4 regions of the Pseudoalteromonas sp. DY56-GL22 genome follow, and region 1 is predicted to be linked to each of the others. Evidence: predicted binding sites of a transcription regulator. Region 1 holds the regulator's gene; each other region holds the start of a gene.
What was found. Region 1 encodes LexA, which represses DNA repair genes until DNA is damaged. Its sites were predicted from a motif close to TACTGTATNNNNATACAGTA; they were not measured.
Positions count from the first base shown of each region.

Region 1 (4,171 bases):
ACCATGCTGACCTTTAACCCAGGGTGGGATCAAAATGCTGAAGCTTTGGATGAATTTGCAACCTTTGAGCAATTAGCTGCACAATTTCAGCAACAAGGATTAGAAATACAAAAGGCCGGTGACGCGAGTTTTATTATCACCGACCCAGATGGCAATCCTATTTTGATTGACCAACACGTGTAGCTGGCTTTTTACGTTTAATTCGAACGTTTTGTAGTAACAAGAGAACTCCTGTAATACAAAATAGTACGCTGGTGGCCGAGAAGCTGATGAGTAGTGGATTGTTAAAGTTCTCACGCTCATCATAATCCATAATGTGTAGCATCCAGAAAAAGTCGAAAACCCGCCACAGGGTGCTGCGCACAGTAATAAGGTTACCGGTTTGGCTATCTAAATATAAGGTTGTTGTTAACCAATCATCGAAGCTAACTTGCCAAACATTGGCTTTGCGGCCGACCTCTCTTGGCCCTTTTGTTAATAACTGCGCTTGCGTTATTTTTGCGTCAATAAGCAGGTGAGCTTGCGCATTTTCAATGATTTGCGCTTTACTCGGTGCAGGCATTTTAGCACCTGTTCTGCCATCAAAAGTAAACGTACCGCTAGAGGATGTAACTTCTATAATCGGGGTATTTAAAAAATGGCTATATTTAATACCTTCGATTTGCTCAAATTGCGCTGTTATTTTATCAATTGAAGCAGGGTAGTCCGACAATAAAAATGGGCTACTTAAACTGCGATTAGCCAGATGCTTACCATGCACTTTTTCAAGTGGTAATGAGCTCATCACAAGCCCACCTAAAAGCCAAAAAAAGATCTGTAAAGCAAGTAAATAACCAAGCCATTTATGCCCTTTACGAGCATACTTAAACAGGCGTTTATTCATAATTACCCCGTTATTATTGTTATGTGGGCGCTATTTTAGGTTGTTTAGCTAGATTGCCAATGCGGCATAATGTCGCATTAACTGTATTCTAGATTTGGTATATATACAAAACTGAGTTAAAGTTTCAGTCGATATCAATAGAGGGTAAAAACGAGAGTATGTCGGAAATTCAATTTTTAAATGTAGATCTGGAGCTTGAATCAAAGCACGATATTAGTGCGCTTGTTGCTGATTTGAAGAAAAACGCCATGGTTTTACATTATGACCAAGATGAATACCGCCAACTAGCACGTATTGAAGCAACCGCAGATATCAGCTCTCCAGATAAAGCCATTAACCAGCTTTGCGAGCTTATTGAGTCATGCTCGCGCAATGCATTAAAACAGTGGTTATCGTGCTCAAAGCGTACATTTGATATAGGCTTTGAATCAGGTAATTCGCCTAAATGCTTTAACCAACCCCTGCATGCCGATACCTTGTTACGTATCTCTGCAATTGGCGCAGGGATTGAAATTACTATTTATCCTGTCGAAAAATAGCCAGAATTTATCGCTCTACAACAGCTGCGGTCATTCTTGATACGCAGCAAAGCTCTCCTGCGGCATTGGTAATTTTAATATCCCAAACAGATGTTCGCTTACCTAAATGCAGCGGTCTTGCTGTTGCTGTTAACGTTCCTTTGCGTGACGCTTTCATGTGGTTGGCATTAATTTCTTGGCCAACAGCATAGAACTTATTGAAATCAACCACGAAATTGGCTGCATAGCTTGCCACTGTCTCTGCTAATACAACGTTTGCTCCGCCATGAACCATACCCATAGGGTTATGATGCTCAGGAATAGCAGGCATAGTTGCCATTAAATAATCATCACCAATTTCAGTCACCTCAATGCCCATAGTTTTCATTAAAGTGCCTTGACCGGTGATCCCTTGTTCTAGCTCTTTGCAAAGCTCTAACGTGATTGGGTGGTGCCAAATACTCATTGTGTTTCCTTAGCCTGCTAATTAAAGCTAATACCTTATGGCATCTTTCGGTGTGGTTCAATGTTAGTTTTGTAGCAATATGATGGGGTTAATTTAAATTTGCGATTTTCAAATAACTGTATATACTCACAGTTAAATGTACTGTATGGAAAACCAGTTGTATGCGCCCATTAACTAAACGCCAATCGCAAATTTTAGAACTAATTAAAGTCTTTATTAAAGATACAGGCATGCCACCTACGCGTGCTGAAATAGCTCAAACATTAGGTTTTAAAAGTGCCAACGCTGCTGAAGAACACCTAAAAGCACTGGCTAAAAAAGGCATGATCAAAATGAAGCCTGGGGCGAGTCGCGGTATTCAGTTAATTGAAGAAGATGAGCCAGAGCAACTAGGCTTACCTTTAATTGGCCGTGTTGCAGCTGGTGAACCTATTTTGGCGCAAGAGCATGTTGAAAGTCACTGCCAAGTTGATCCTTCATTATTTAAACCTGCAGCCGATTTCTTACTGCGTGTAAATGGTATGAGTATGAAAGACATTGGTATTATGGATGGCGATTTGCTTGCAGTACACAGAACACAAGTTGCTGAAAACGGGCAAGTAGTTGTAGCTCGAGTCGATGAAGATGTAACAGTTAAGCGTCTAGAAAAAGCGGGTCGCAAAGTACTTTTACACGCTGAGAACGAAGAGTTTTCGCCTATTGAGGTTGACCTTGAGCATGAGTCGTTCAACATCGAGGGGTTAGCGGTAGGTGTTATTCGTAACGCTGACTGGATGTAAACGTTCCCAATTTGGTGCATCAAATTGACTCAATTTGGTGCGCCACTGAAATTTTACTACTTAATTAGGATTTGTGAATCCTTACTCTTCATTTAAAGCCTTATATGGCGCAGTTTTCCTCTCTTTTTATATTTCGTTTTTTACCCCTAAACATTAAATAAAGCGCTGATTATAGTTGTTATTTCTGCACCAAAATAAACATTTATTATCATTAAAACTTGCTTATTGGTCATTTTTTAACTAATTGGTTAATACACTGTATTAACACCTAATTAATAAAAAGACACAAAAATGTGCGAGGTGTTAGTCATGGGGTAGGTATCATAAGTGGGTCAAAATGATACGTAGTCGCTCTGAACAATAAGAAAAACGAATGGGCACCTTGTTGTATCGCCTTTTCGCTTTGCGTCTTGCAATAGCATCTAAAGGAGCCGTCACATGGGTAAACTGCGTTACGCCTTGTGGCTTATATTGTTTGCACTTCCTGAGCTTGCATTGGCAAATAGCCAATACAATATGCGTAAAGGGGTGACCGATATAAGTAATAATGTTTATGAGTTACACATGACGATATTTATTATCTGCTGTGTAATCGGCATCATCGTATTTGCGGTGATGTTTTGGGCTTTAATACACCACCGTAAATCCAAAGGGGCCAAGCCTGCCCAATTTCATGAAAGTACAAAAGTTGAAATACTTTGGACTGCCATTCCATTTGTCATCTTAATCGCCATGGCTGTGCCTGCCACAAAAACCTTAATTGCCATGGAAGATGCCTCTAAAGCCGATATCACCATTAAAGTGACGGGCTCACAGTGGAAGTGGCATTATGAGTACATGGGTGAAGACATTGCCTATTACTCGATTCTATCTACTCCTAAAGATCAAATAGACAACCAAGCAGAGAAAACTGAACATTATTTGCTTGAAGTAGATAAACCGCTAGTACTTCCTATCAATAAAAAAGTTCGCTTTTTAATGACTTCAGACGATGTAATTCATTCATGGTGGGTGCCTGATTTTGCGGTTAAAAAGGATGCAAATCCTGGGTTTATCAATGAAGCGTGGACACGTATTAACGAGCCAGGCGTGTACCGTGGCCAATGTGCTGAGTTATGCGGTAAAGATCATGGCTTTATGCCTGTAGTGGTGAAAGTTTTACCTGAAGATGAGTTTGCTAATTGGCTTGCAGATGCTAAGCAAGAAAAAGCCAATGCGGCCGCAGCGGATGCTGCTTTGCTTGATCAAACATTACCGAAAGAAGAGCTTATGGTCTTAGGTGAGCAAGTGTATATGGCAAGCTGTGCTGCATGCCACCAACCTACCGGTATGGGCCTACCTGGCGTATTTCCAGCACTTAAAGGCAGCCCGATTGTATTAGGTGATGTAAAAGATCACATAGATATTGTGTTACACGGTAAGCCTGGCACAGCAATGCAAGCGTTTGATAAACAGCTTTCAATCAAGCAACTTGCTGCGGTTATTACTTATAAGCGAAATGCGTGGGGTAATGACACCGGCGATG
Region 1 covers NZ_JANHZR010000009.1:86,497-90,667, reverse strand. The annotation lists gene NO991_RS17620 (VOC family protein) at 1-183, shown strand, start outside; gene NO991_RS17615 (hypothetical protein) at 158-883, opposite strand; gene NO991_RS17610 (hypothetical protein) at 1,042-1,422, shown strand; gene NO991_RS17605 (PaaI family thioesterase) at 1,430-1,867, opposite strand; gene lexA (transcriptional repressor LexA) at 2,029-2,646, shown strand; gene coxB (cytochrome c oxidase subunit II) at 3,085-4,171, shown strand, end outside.

Region 2 (4,171 bases), on a different contig from region 1:
GCTGAAACCTTTTTTGATACAACCTCAATCATGGGCAGCAGCTTTTCACCAAAAGGCGACAAAATACTCGTTAGCAGTGACGAAAGCGGTATTTATAGCCTTTATGAAGTAGATATAAAAACCGCCAAAAAAACCCGCTTAACAGATTTTGAAGACAGTACGTATGCTGTGGCTTATTTCCCTAAAGATGAGCGCGTACTATTTACTAAAGATTCAGGCGGTAACGAGCGTTATCACATCTATGTTCGCGAAACAGACGGCACAGTTAAAGATCTTACGCCAGGTGAAGAAACCCGTGCAGGATTTGCAGGCTTCACAGAAGACGGTAAACACTTTTTTATAACCAGCAATCAGCGTGATGCTAAGTTTATGGACCTATATCGTGTTGATGCTAACAGCTATGAAGTAACGCCTGTTTACCAAAATACTATGGGGCTAGATGTCGGCGCAATCAGCCCTGACGGTCGATTTATTGCTTTATCGAAAAACAATTCGAACAAAGACAGCGATGTGTTTATTCTCGATACGCGTAAAAAAACACTGAAACCAGAGCTTATCACCCGTCATGACGACGACGCTAAGTATGGCCCAGAAACCTTCTCAAGAGACAGTAAATCATTGTATTACTCAACCGATGCCAAAGGTGAGTTCGCAGAAGTGTGGCGCTATGACTTAACGACCGGCGAGCACAGCCCTGCCCTCAAAGATGAGTGGGATGTGAGTTTTATCTACTTCTCTAAATCTGGCCGTTATCAAGTAAGCGGTGTTAATGCTGACGCAAGCACTAAAGTGTCGATAATTGATACCACCACAGGTAAAGGTATTGCCATGCCATCGCTGCCTGCTGGTAACTTACGTGGTGTGAACTTTTCAGCTGATGAAAAGACCATGGCGTTTTATTTAAATTCAGATACCTCCCCAAGTAACCTATTTGTGTGGCAACTCGGAGAATCAAAAGCTAAACAGTTAACCAACACATTAAGTGATGCAATTAATCAAAATGACTTGGTTGAAAGCACAATTGTGCGCTTTAAAAGCTTTGATGGTTTAGAAATCCCCGGGGTTTTATATAAGCCTAAGCAAGCTAACAGCAACAACAAAGTACCAGCTTTAGTTTGGGTGCACGGCGGTCCTGGCGGCCAAAGTCGTACAGGCTATAGTGCAATGCAGCAGCATTTAGTCAATCATGGTTATGCCATTTTTGCAGTTAATAACCGTGGCAGCTCAGGCTATGGTAAAACCTTCTTCCATTTAGATGATAAAAAACACGGCACTGACGATTTACAAGATATTGTTTACGGTAAAAAACACCTGCAAAGCCTAGATTGGGTTGATGCTGATAAAATTGGCATCATGGGGGGCAGCTATGGTGGCTTTATGACCGCCGCCGCACTTGCCTTTGAACCTGAAGAGTTCAAAGTAGGCATTAATATATTTGGTGTAACAAACTGGGTTAGAACCTTAAACTCGATTCCACCATGGTGGGAAAGCTTTAAAAAGGCACTGTATGATGAAATGGGCGACCCCGCGACAGACGGTGAACGTCACCGTGCCATTTCGCCACTATTTCATGCTAAAAACATCACCAAGCCATTAATGGTGATCCAAGGTGCTAACGACCCACGCGTTTTACAAGTTGAAAGCGATGAACTTGTTGCCGCTGTAAAGGCAAATGGTGTGCCTGTCGAATATGTATTATTCGATGATGAAGGCCATGGTTTTACTAAAAAAGAAAACCGCATAAAAGCCTCAAATGCATACCTTGAGTTCTTAAATACCTACTTAGATAAGTAGCAAAATTGCAAAGCTAAAGAGCCGGTATTATGCCGGCTTTTTTATGCAAAACACCTGTATAGAATCAAAATTTAACAGTTTACACAGTACTGTATAAAATACTGTATGGATTTAATGGTAAATTTTTCACCTTTTTTCCACCTTCAAACCAAAACTATAAACCATTGTTAAATAACAATTAAATTGTTTTTATTAAAATAAAACTGAATCATTGGTTAAAAAATAGCAAAAAAGTACTTGCGCAAAAACACTGTATAAACTACTGTATACACATACTGTATAAACAACCAGTGAGTGAAAGTTATGTTACAGCCAATTACCTTAAGAACAGTTAAAAGCTACCAACAAGATAACGACAAAGCGTCTGTTAATTTAATTCAAATTGAAGACGAAATTTCAGCAACCTTTGAGCTATTAAAAGTATTGCATCATTACAATAGCCAAAATGCATGGACACTATTAATTGCTCCTGATCATGTTCCTAGTAAAGCCTTACTAGATTCGTGTTCGATTGATACCAGCAAACTACTTGTGATCAGACAAAAACATTTAGTTAATCTTGAGTACGTTCTTAGTTCAGCATTACATAACGGTAATTTTGCTGCAGTGATCACATGGACAGATATTGTAAACAATCATCAACTTGATTCGATGAACTTAAACCTTGAGCAGGCATCTGCTAAATTTTATTGTTTTACAAAAAGCGCTCAATTAAACAATTTAGTACCGCAGCCACAATAGGCTTGTTAAAATAACAATTTATAGTTTTAGGTAAGTTGTTATGACATCACTCACACACTCCCTTTGTCCTTGTGGCAGCGAATCGACTTACGAGCTTTGCTGCCAACCTTTTCACACAGGTGCAAGCCAAGCTGATACCCCAGAGCAACTTATGCGTTCTCGTTTTAGTGCTTACGCACTAAAAGATGCAAAATATGTATTTAGTACCTATGCACAAAGCCAGCAAGCCGCTAACCCTGTTCGCGAAATTAAAGATTTTGCTAATAGCTGCCGTTTTACCAAGCTAAGTGTTTTAGATACTGAACATAACGATCAAGAAGGTCTTGTCGAATTTAAAGCAAATTACTTTTACCAAAACTTGTATTGTGAGTTACACGAGAGGTCGCGTTTTATTAAAGAAGATGGCCTATGGCGTTACCTAGACGGTGATATAACGCCAGTTGCAGATATTAAAATAGGCCGTAACGACGAGTGCCCTTGTGGGAGCGGCAAAAAATATAAAAAGTGTCACGCTCTTTAATTGCTCTTATACCAATCTGCTTAATTAAGTAGTCTATTTTGAGGCAATAAAACCTCGTTGATAGCAAGGCAAAAATTTCGTTATTTAGTTGTTCTCGGCAATTGCTCCTGCATTGCTCTACCTTCTGCATCCATGCAGTCGTAAATGAGATATTTTTAACGCAGTTAGCGACAGGTTTGATCCCTCAAAATGATTAAGTATTATTGCGGGTTGGTATTAACCTGGTAAATCCAGTCTAAAGCTTGGGTAATCGTTGTTGGGAATGCGGTTGCATGGCGTGCCTGAGGAATAACAAATAAATTTGTTGTAACCAGCGCGCCGCTTTGTTTATTAATTTTAGCTGCTAATTGCCTTGCGCCCGACACCATTTTTTCACCTTCGCTTTCTTCAAGTTCACCCACTGCGATGTAAACTTTTGTTGTGTTGGCAGCTGGTTTTACAGCCATAGCTAATATTGAGTTTTCTTTAAACCACACTGAAGGACTGCCGATAATATAATTTGAAAAAAGCGAAGGCTCAGTGAATAAGGTATAAGCCGCAAATAAACCGCCAAGTGAGTTACCGACTAACGTACTTTTTTGGGTTGTTCTGTAGTGAGCCTCAATATGAGGCAATACAGTATGTTTTAGGTAGTTTAGATACTGGCTTGCTCCACCCGTTTTACGCTGCCAACTGCTATCTTCAAACGGCGTGTAGTCATAAATACGACTATTAAGCCCTGACACACCATTTTGGTATCCTACTGCAACGATAATTACCTCTTCTATAGCCCCCGAATTCATCATAAAGCGACTAGCACCAGAGGCAATTGGCAAACTGTAGTTTGCATCTAATAGGTAAACAACTGGGTAGCGCTTCTGGTTTTGCTTTTGGTAGCTGCGTGGCAATTTAATCGTAATCGGGTATTCGTTTTTGGTCTGTTTATCTTTAAGTAACACAGTATTAGTACGTGGCAAAGTAAACGGTTCAGCATAGCTTACAGAGCTCACACCCAAAACGCTGATCACAAAAACGAGCAATATATAAGGCATAGTTAATCCTTTAGCCACTTCTTAATTGGTAACAGCCACTCATCTTTTGGTTTATAAAATGCGCCATGGGAGAGCCCTGTATTAA
Region 2 covers NZ_JANHZR010000002.1:60,980-65,150, reverse strand. The annotation lists gene NO991_RS04280 (S9 family peptidase) at 1-1,794, shown strand, start outside; gene NO991_RS04275 (SulA-like leucine-rich domain-containing protein) at 2,098-2,535, shown strand; gene NO991_RS04270 (YchJ family protein) at 2,576-3,055, shown strand; gene NO991_RS04265 (alpha/beta hydrolase) at 3,256-4,086, opposite strand; gene NO991_RS04260 (alpha/beta fold hydrolase) at 4,089-4,171, opposite strand, start outside.
Region 2: the regulator LexA is predicted to act here: its motif matches at 2,055-2,074, upstream of NO991_RS04275 (SulA-like leucine-rich domain-containing protein).

Region 3 (4,171 bases), on a different contig from region 1:
TACTTGTGAGTGCTGGGTCTTGCCAGTTATTATCATCGGGCAGCAGTAATATAAGTACACCACCAGCTTTTACGGTACCGGCAAGCGCGGCTAGTTTATCGGCATATAAACCGCTAAAACCATCAAAAATTGCGTGTTGAAACTCTTGACCAAGAATCTGGTGAGCATGTTTTGGGAACTCACTATTTGCTAATAATGAGCTGCTACTGAAAACATAGGTATTTTTTAGCGCTAATTGGTTTGCAAACTGATAGCACCAAGTTTCGCTGCCTTGCACAATGACAAGCTGGCGATGCTTTGCAATCACCAGCTCATTACATAGCGCTGTTATATACTCATTATAAGGCTTGAAGTCTTGCATACTGTGTTACAAGCCATTTACTGCCTAGATCATCAAAGTTCACTTGAATACGTGACTGTGCGCCGCTGCCTTCGTAATTGAGTACGGTTCCTGCACCGAACTTAGCGTGTAATACGCGCTGTCCTAAGTTAAAGCCGCTATCTTCAAATGCGGCATGTGTTACTGATGGACTAAAACGACCTGCCGCAGGTGGCCTTGAAACCTGTGTTTTAATACGAATTTCTTCGATACAGTCTTCAGGCATTTCGCGTAAAAAGCGTGATGGGCTGTGGTATTTTTCTTGTCCGTATAAACGGCGGCTTTCTGCGTGGCTAATATATAGTTTTTCCATCGCGCGAGTCATGCCAACATAACATAAGCGACGTTCTTCTTCTAAACGACCAGACTCTTCATTACTTTGTTGTGATGGGAACATGCCCTCTTCAACACCCACCATAAATACCAGCGGGAATTCTAGGCCTTTTGCTGAGTGCAGTGTCATCATTTGCACCGCGTCTTCGTGCTCATCAGCTTGACCTTCGCCAGATTCTAGAGAGGTATATGCCAAAAAGCCTTGCAGTGGTGAGCTGAACTCTTCATCTTCAGGGAGTTCGTATTGACCACAAGCACTAATAAGCTCTTCTAAGTTTTCTACGCGGGCACGGCCTTTTTCACCTTTTTCAGCTTGATACATTGCCATTAACCCCGAGCTTTGAATGGTGTATTTCGCTTGCTCTTCTAGGGTGAGATCGCTGATTTTATCTTCGATATGCTCAACAAGTTCTAAGAATTTTGTCACGGCACTTGCTGCACGGCCAGATAAGTGCTGCTGCTCGATAATAGCTTTAGCGGCATACCAAAGTGGCAATGACTCATTGCGCGCGCAATCACGAATGTGGCTTAGTGTTTTATCACCAATGCCGCGAGCAGGGGTGTTAATAACGCGCTCGAAAGCCGCATCATCTTGACGGTTACCAACTAAACGTAAATACGAAAGTGCATCTTTGATCTCTTGGCGCTCGAAGAAGCGCATACCGCCGTAAATACGGTATTTTAAACCTTCTTGTAGCATTGCTTCTTCGAGTACACGAGATTGCGCATTGTTACGGTATAAAATCGCGGCGTCTTGTAATGCATTACCTGCATTTAGCCAGCTACGTAGTTTGCTGCTAACAAAGCGCGCTTCGTCTAATTCATTAAACGCAGCGTAAACTGAAATCGGCTCACCATCATTGCCGTCTGTCCACAGGCTTTTGCCCATGCGTTCAGCATTGTTTTTGATCAGCGCGTTTGAAGCTTTCAAAATTGTTGCCGTTGAACGGTAATTTTGTTCAAGGCGAATGGTTTCGGCTTCGAAGTCAGTTAAAAAGCGTTTGATATTCTCAATTTTTGCGCCACGCCAGCCATAGATACTTTGGTCATCATCACCTACGATCATAATACTGTTGGTGTTACCTGCGAGTAATTTTAACCAAGCGTACTGAATCGTATTGGTATCCTGGAACTCGTCTACCAGCATATGGGCAAAACGCTGTTGATAGTGGCGTAAAAGTGTTGGGTGGTTTTTAAGTACTTCGTAGCAGCGCAGCAGTATTTCTGCAAAGTCGACTAAACCTGCACGGTCACAAGCCTCTTGATATGCAGCATAGACTTTCAGCATCATTTGCTCATTAATATCGTAGGCTTGAATGTCTTTAGGGCGCAGACCTTCATCTTTTTTCGCGCTGATATACCAACCAAACTGTTTTGCAGGCCACTTTTTATCATCGATGTTCATCGCTTTGAGTAAGCGTTTGATCATACGTTGTTGATCGTCAGAATCTAAAATTTGAAAGCTTTCAGGCAAGTTCGCTTCACGGTGATGGGCGCGTAAAATACGATGAGATAAGCCGTGGAAAGTACCAATCCACATACCACCAACCGGTGCTTTTAAGGTTTCTTCTACACGAGTGCGCATTTCTTTCGCGGCTTTATTTGTGAAGGTTACCGCAAAGATACTGTATGCAGAAGCTTGCTCAACTTGCATGAGCCACGCGATGCGATGAACAAGTACTCGAGTTTTACCAGAACCTGCACCTGCAAGTACTAGCATATTTTGCAATGGGGCTGCGACTGCATCCCGTTGTTTGTCATTTAAGCCATCGAGTAATTCAGAAACGTCCATCGTTACGCCTTTTCAATCTATAATGGGTGGAGTATAACAGGTGTTTATGCAAGGCTAAATAAAATACTGTTTTTATAAACAGCTATTTTGGCAAGTCATTAAAATTGAAGTATTAAAATTGTGAATTTGACCGATTTTTAGCAAAAAAAACTAAAATCAAAATAACGCTACTTTTTAACACTTTGATTTGTAAGCCATAATAAGTTGGCATAAAGTGTGTTTACTAAAAGTATAATCATTAAAAACTACAGAGGTTAGTATGGCAGAGCAAGGTTCTGGCGGTAATGTAATCGCAGCAATATGTAATATCTTTTTTCCTGGTTTAGGGCAATTGGTACAAGGCCGTTTAATGGCGGCTATTGCATTCTTTTTAGCATGGGTTATCAGTGGGGCACTAATTTACGTTGCAGTTGGCTTTATTCTACTGCCAATCGTATACCTATGGGCGATTATTGATGCTGCGCGCTTCAAATCGCGACTCTAGCTATTTTAAATAGCATAAACACGAGCGCCCCGTTGGCGCTCGTGCTGATTTAAGACTACAAAACTCGCCACGTTTAGCTGCAAACGGTATAATTAGCAGATAACGTATTAAGAGTACCCTCCATGGAATATCAATTTATCCGCGATCCTATTAGCGGTTTACGCATTAAAATCTCCTCTGAACATGCCGTCATAGGCCGTTGGCTAAACGAAGAAATCGGTAAAGAAAAAATCGCGATGGTACAAGCATTAATCTCCGCGGTTAAGAGCAGTCATGAGCCTTTAACCTTACAAGGTCAAGAAATTGATTTGATCTTAAGTAAAGACGAAGCGCTATTCGAAGCACATGCGTTACATCAAGACAACGAAGACTTAGTTGCCTACCAAGATGATGATTTAATGCTTGAAGAAGAAGGCTTGTGTAGTGGCTGTGGTTTTGAAGACTTTGTTGATTTAATTGAATCTTGGCAAGAATTTACACAAGGCCGATAAGCAGAAGCATATTCTGCTTATCGATTACTAAATTATTGCTCGCTCACTGATTTAACAGCGGCTAGTAATAAATCTTCTGTTAAGCGTACTTTGTAATTTGGGTTGGCGTATTGAAAATTAACTAACCCATTAGTGTCTATCACAAACACTGCAGGTACGGGTAACGCTACTTTCACTTCGCCCTCTAACGAGACAAAGTTAACCCCAAGTTTGTTGCGGTAAATCTTTGCTGTTTTGTCATCTAAGTAAAACGCTAAACCTAACTTTTGTGCCAACAAAAGGCTGTCGTCAGACAATAATTGATAGTTTGGTGAAGTAATTTTTGATTCAGCGAGCTTTTCAGGACTATCTGGCGAAACGGCAATTATTTGTGCTCCTAAATCCGCTAGCTCTTTCTCAATTTTTTGGACATTGGCCAATTGCTTTGAACAATATGGGCACCAGCCACCACGATAAACAATGAGCACAGTCGTTTTTTCTTTAAAACGCTCAGCGAGTGAGACGGTTTTACCGTATTGATCTTTTAACTCAATATTTGGCACTGCTAAGCCGGGTAATAATGGGCTAACTTGCTCTGCTGATTCGGCAATATTGGTTGCAGTCGCAGCAATAACTTGGCTTGATAGTACAAATAGTGCACTAATGAGTAGAGATTTAAACATAGGCTTCCTCGGTTATTTTTATCAACTGCA
Region 3 covers NZ_JANHZR010000019.1:4,122-8,292, forward strand. The annotation lists gene NO991_RS20350 (GNAT family N-acetyltransferase) at 1-361, opposite strand, end outside; gene uvrD (DNA helicase II) at 339-2,504, opposite strand; gene NO991_RS20360 (hypothetical protein) at 2,764-2,988, shown strand; gene NO991_RS20365 (YacL family protein) at 3,111-3,479, shown strand; gene NO991_RS20370 (peroxiredoxin-like family protein) at 3,512-4,141, opposite strand.
Region 3: the regulator LexA is predicted to act here: its motif matches at 2,569-2,588, upstream of uvrD (DNA helicase II).

Region 4 (4,171 bases), on a different contig from region 1:
ATTTACTTCTCGCAATATATTGCATTGTGCCTGAAATAGCATTAGCTAAATGTTCATTTGCGAGGAAAAGTTATTATTTTATTAAGAATTAAAGACTAGGATAATTTGCAGATAAATTCTATAACTTGCGATTAAATATAAGAAAAATGTTAGATAAAAGTTGAAAAATTGAGCTTTGTCATTTATCTGCTTGATTGGAGTTAAGGGGGGTAAGCATGATATAGTCGTGGGTGATATAGGTTTTTACCCCAATAATGTCTTTAAATTAAATAACTTGCGAGTCATTATTCGGATTAAAAGCCAACATTAAACAACTTTTGGAGGCTAATTTGGAAACAGGAATGATAATTTCGTTAGCATTTTACTTCATCGTCATGTTGGGGATTGGGCTATATGCTTATCAGCAATCTACCGACGATGTATCAGGCTATATGCTAGGTGGTCGTAATTTATCACCAAGTGTTGCTGCGCTTTCAGCTGGCGCATCTGACATGAGTGGTTGGCTGCTAATGGGCCTACCAGGTGCAATGTACTTGTTTGGTTTAAGTAAGGTTTGGATTGCCATTGGTCTAGTACTCGGTGCTTGGGCTAACTACTTCTTAGTCGCGCCTCGCTTGCGTGTTTACACAGAAAAGGCGAATGACTCAATCACCATTCCTGATTACTTTGCAAACCGCTTTGATGATAATAAGAATATTCTGCGTGTTATCTCTGCGATTGTTATCATTGTTTTCTTTACTTTATATACCTCATCAGGTGTTGTTGCAGGTGGTAAGTTGTTCGAAAACTCATTTAATATGAGCTACGAAATGGGTCTATACATCACAACAGGTGTCGTCGTGTTATATACCTTGTTTGGTGGCTTCTTAGCCGTGAGCCTGACTGACTTTGTGCAAGGTTGTATCATGTTTATCTCGCTGCTGGCTGTGCCAATTGCGACGTTTACCATGCTTGATCAGCCAGTTATGGATACACTTGCCAATGCACGCTATGACTTATTATTAAGCTCACCAAAAGAATCTGAAATTCATGCACTTAATATGATGGATTGGTTTGCAGGTGGTTCGACTATAGCGATTATTTCAGCAATGGCATGGGGCCTTGGTTATTTTGGTCAGCCACATATTATTGTGCGTTTTATGTCTGTACGTTCAGTGAAAGATATGCCAACCATGCGTCGTGTGGGTATGTCGTGGATGACGCTATCAGCAATTGGTGCTGTGCTAACTGGTCTATTTGGTGCTGCTTATATGCTTGAAAACCAAATGCCTATTGATGATAAAGAAACTATTTTCTTAGTGTTGTCTGAGCTTATCTTCCATCCTTTAATTGCCGGTTTCTTATTGGCAGCAATTTTAGCGGCAATTATGAGTACTATCTCTTCACAGTTGTTAGTGTGTTCAAGCTCTCTAACTGAAGATTTCTACAAAATTTACTTAAACCGTAGTGCATCTCAAAAAGAACTGGTTTTAGTTGGTCGTATTAGTGTTATCTTAGTTGCCTTATTTGCTATTTACCTAGCTTATGACCGTAATAGCTCTATTTTAGACTTAGTAAGTAATGCATGGGCTGGTTTCGGTGCAGCATTTGGTCCACTGGTGCTACTGAGCCTTTACTGGAAGCGCATGAACTTACAAGGCGCTATAAGTGGTATGGTCGTTGGTGCAGCAACAGTGCTGTTTTGGATATACGCGCCAATTACTGTGGACGGCCAAGCACTAAGTGCAATCATTTATGAGATTGTCCCTGGCTTTATTTTATCAACAATAGCCATTGTTGTTGTTAGCCTTATGACGGCTGAGCCGAAAAAAGAAATTACAGACTTATTTGATGAAGTTGAATCGTCATTGTAGTTTTTGATTAAACACAAAAAAGGGCAACGGATGTTGCCCTTTTTTTATGATCTAAATTTGCGTTTAGCTTGCCGCTTTTTCTTTTATATCAGCAACGTTATCGTCTGACTTTGCTTTTTTAGGTTTAGCTTGAGCGTCTTTTGCACCTTTAAGTACCGCCATAAATTGGTCTTTTTCTTTTGCCATTTCAAGCGCCAGTGACTCAATTTGTTGCTCGCTTAATGGTACATCAACTTTTTCAAGCATAAGTTCTAATGACTCAGCAATGTCGAGCATTTTGTCATACGCATCAGCTTCTTTCTTAGTAGTAAACGTCATGCGCTCGACTCCGTTTCTTTCTACAACATATTTAACAACAACAGCCATGATTTCTCCTGCATTTAAGCCTGGCATTGCAGCGTAAAATCGCTGCTAAGATTACTGTTTTTATATACAGTAATGCTTCGAGCCTTACTTTGCAAGTAACTTGAGAAAATTTTTATTTAGTAAATTTGACAATACTTTGTGTATTAGCTTTATTTAAAATGTTACCCAAAGTTAAACACAAGCGATGGAGTGAGTGTTGGGTAATCGCTAACTATCAGTCCAAACAAGGGCGTCATGGAGGAAATTATGAAATTACTATCAAGTATTTTACTTGCCGCTACTCTTGCATTACTACCTGCTACACAGGTATCAGCCGAAACACCAACCAAAGCAACACAAGTTAAAATGCAAAAGCTGAGTATTAATAAAGCCAGCATTGAGCAGCTAACTCAATTACCGGGTATTGGTGAATCAAAAGCGAAAGCGATTGTCGAGCATCGCACCAAGCAAGGCTCGTTTAAGTCGCTAGAACAATTAAAAGAAGTAAAAGGAATTGGTGATAAGCTATTCGCTAAACTTGAGGGGAAAATTACACTATAAATAGCAGGTTATCACCTATACAGGGCGTTATTCGCCCTGTTTAAATTCATTGATAGCCTTGTCTAAATGCGCTAACGCGAACATGTTTTCGATAGGTGTTGTGATAAGAGGGTAACTTAAACCTGCTAACAACAACCAAGGAATAAGCATCCACCCTTCAAAGTAAGCTAAACCTAAAAATAATGGCGCTAAAAAGGCAAGCTTACATACCGATAAAATGATCTTTTTGCTCGGGCTTAAATGAGCTAAAGCAAGAGCAATAATCTGCTGGCGTTGCCTTACTTTAAAGTTTTTTAAAGTAGGGATTTGGCTAGTAAAAAAATAAATCATTATAGCGACTTTTTGCTCACTAATCGGCTAACTAAAACAGCCACAAATACCACTGAAAATGCTGCAAAAATCACTTCCATCCATGCCGGCATGCTCATTGAAGCAAACTGCCAATCGATATTGCCACAATCACCAGTGGCAGCAAAGAAGCTAGGGATCCATTCATGCAAAGGCATAAAACTTGGGAAGTTAGGTTCAAATGCACAGCTAAATGCAAACGGGTCGGTATTGTTTTGCATTGCAATGTGTTCTTTAGCAATAAAGTAACCCCAAATTGCTGAGATACCCCAAGTGGCAAATGTGACTAAGCGAACAACCATACTTTTTGGGTTAATCGCACCAATCACACCTGCTGCAAGTAAGCCTAAAACAGCGGTGCGCTGATAAATACACATGATGCATGGCTCAAGTCCCATGTTGTATTGAAAAAACAATGCTGTGACTTCAAATGCGAGTGAAATAAACGCTAGTAATAACCAAGGTGTTCTTTTAGTTGCTAATTCTGCTAACCAATTCATGAAAGATCCAATTTCAAATTGTTTTCAAGATTATGCTTAGACAGGGCTATGGGTGCAAGTATCTAAGATGAAATTATACGAAAAAGGAGTCGACAGACTCCTTTTCATTAGTCATATCTAGGCAGGCTATTACACACTAACAGCCTGCAAAGACTCACTTTGGTAACAGCCTAATACACGTGTGTACTGAGTGTGTTCTTTCAGCTCTTCAAGCGCTTGCTTAACATGTAAGTCATCAAGGTTTGCTTCGAGGTCAACATAAAACACTTCTTCCCACGGATTTCCTGGTACGGGGCGAGATTCTAGTTTTACTAGGTTAATTTGGTGATGTTTAAAAATCATTAAAGCATCAGCCAATGAACCTGCTTGTTGTTTAGTCGCCATGATTAAACTGGTTTTGGTCGGAATTTGCTTCGATACTTGTAGCGGCTTACGGGCGACAACAATAAAGCGGCTGTGGTTTTCGCTTTGGTTTGCAAGGCCTGACTTAATTACTTCTAAACCAACATTTTTGCCAGCTTGAGCTGAGCCGATAGCGGCGCTATTTGCTGTTTCAACCGCAGA
Region 4 covers NZ_JANHZR010000005.1:87,465-91,635, forward strand. The annotation lists gene putP (sodium/proline symporter PutP) at 342-1,853, shown strand; gene NO991_RS12540 (YebG family protein) at 1,917-2,219, opposite strand; gene NO991_RS12545 (helix-hairpin-helix domain-containing protein) at 2,466-2,759, shown strand; gene NO991_RS12550 (DUF6170 family protein) at 2,787-3,089, opposite strand; gene dsbB (disulfide bond formation protein DsbB) at 3,089-3,607, opposite strand; gene NO991_RS12560 (chorismate mutase) at 3,737-4,171, opposite strand, start outside.
Region 4: the regulator LexA is predicted to act here: its motif matches at 2,272-2,291, upstream of NO991_RS12540 (YebG family protein).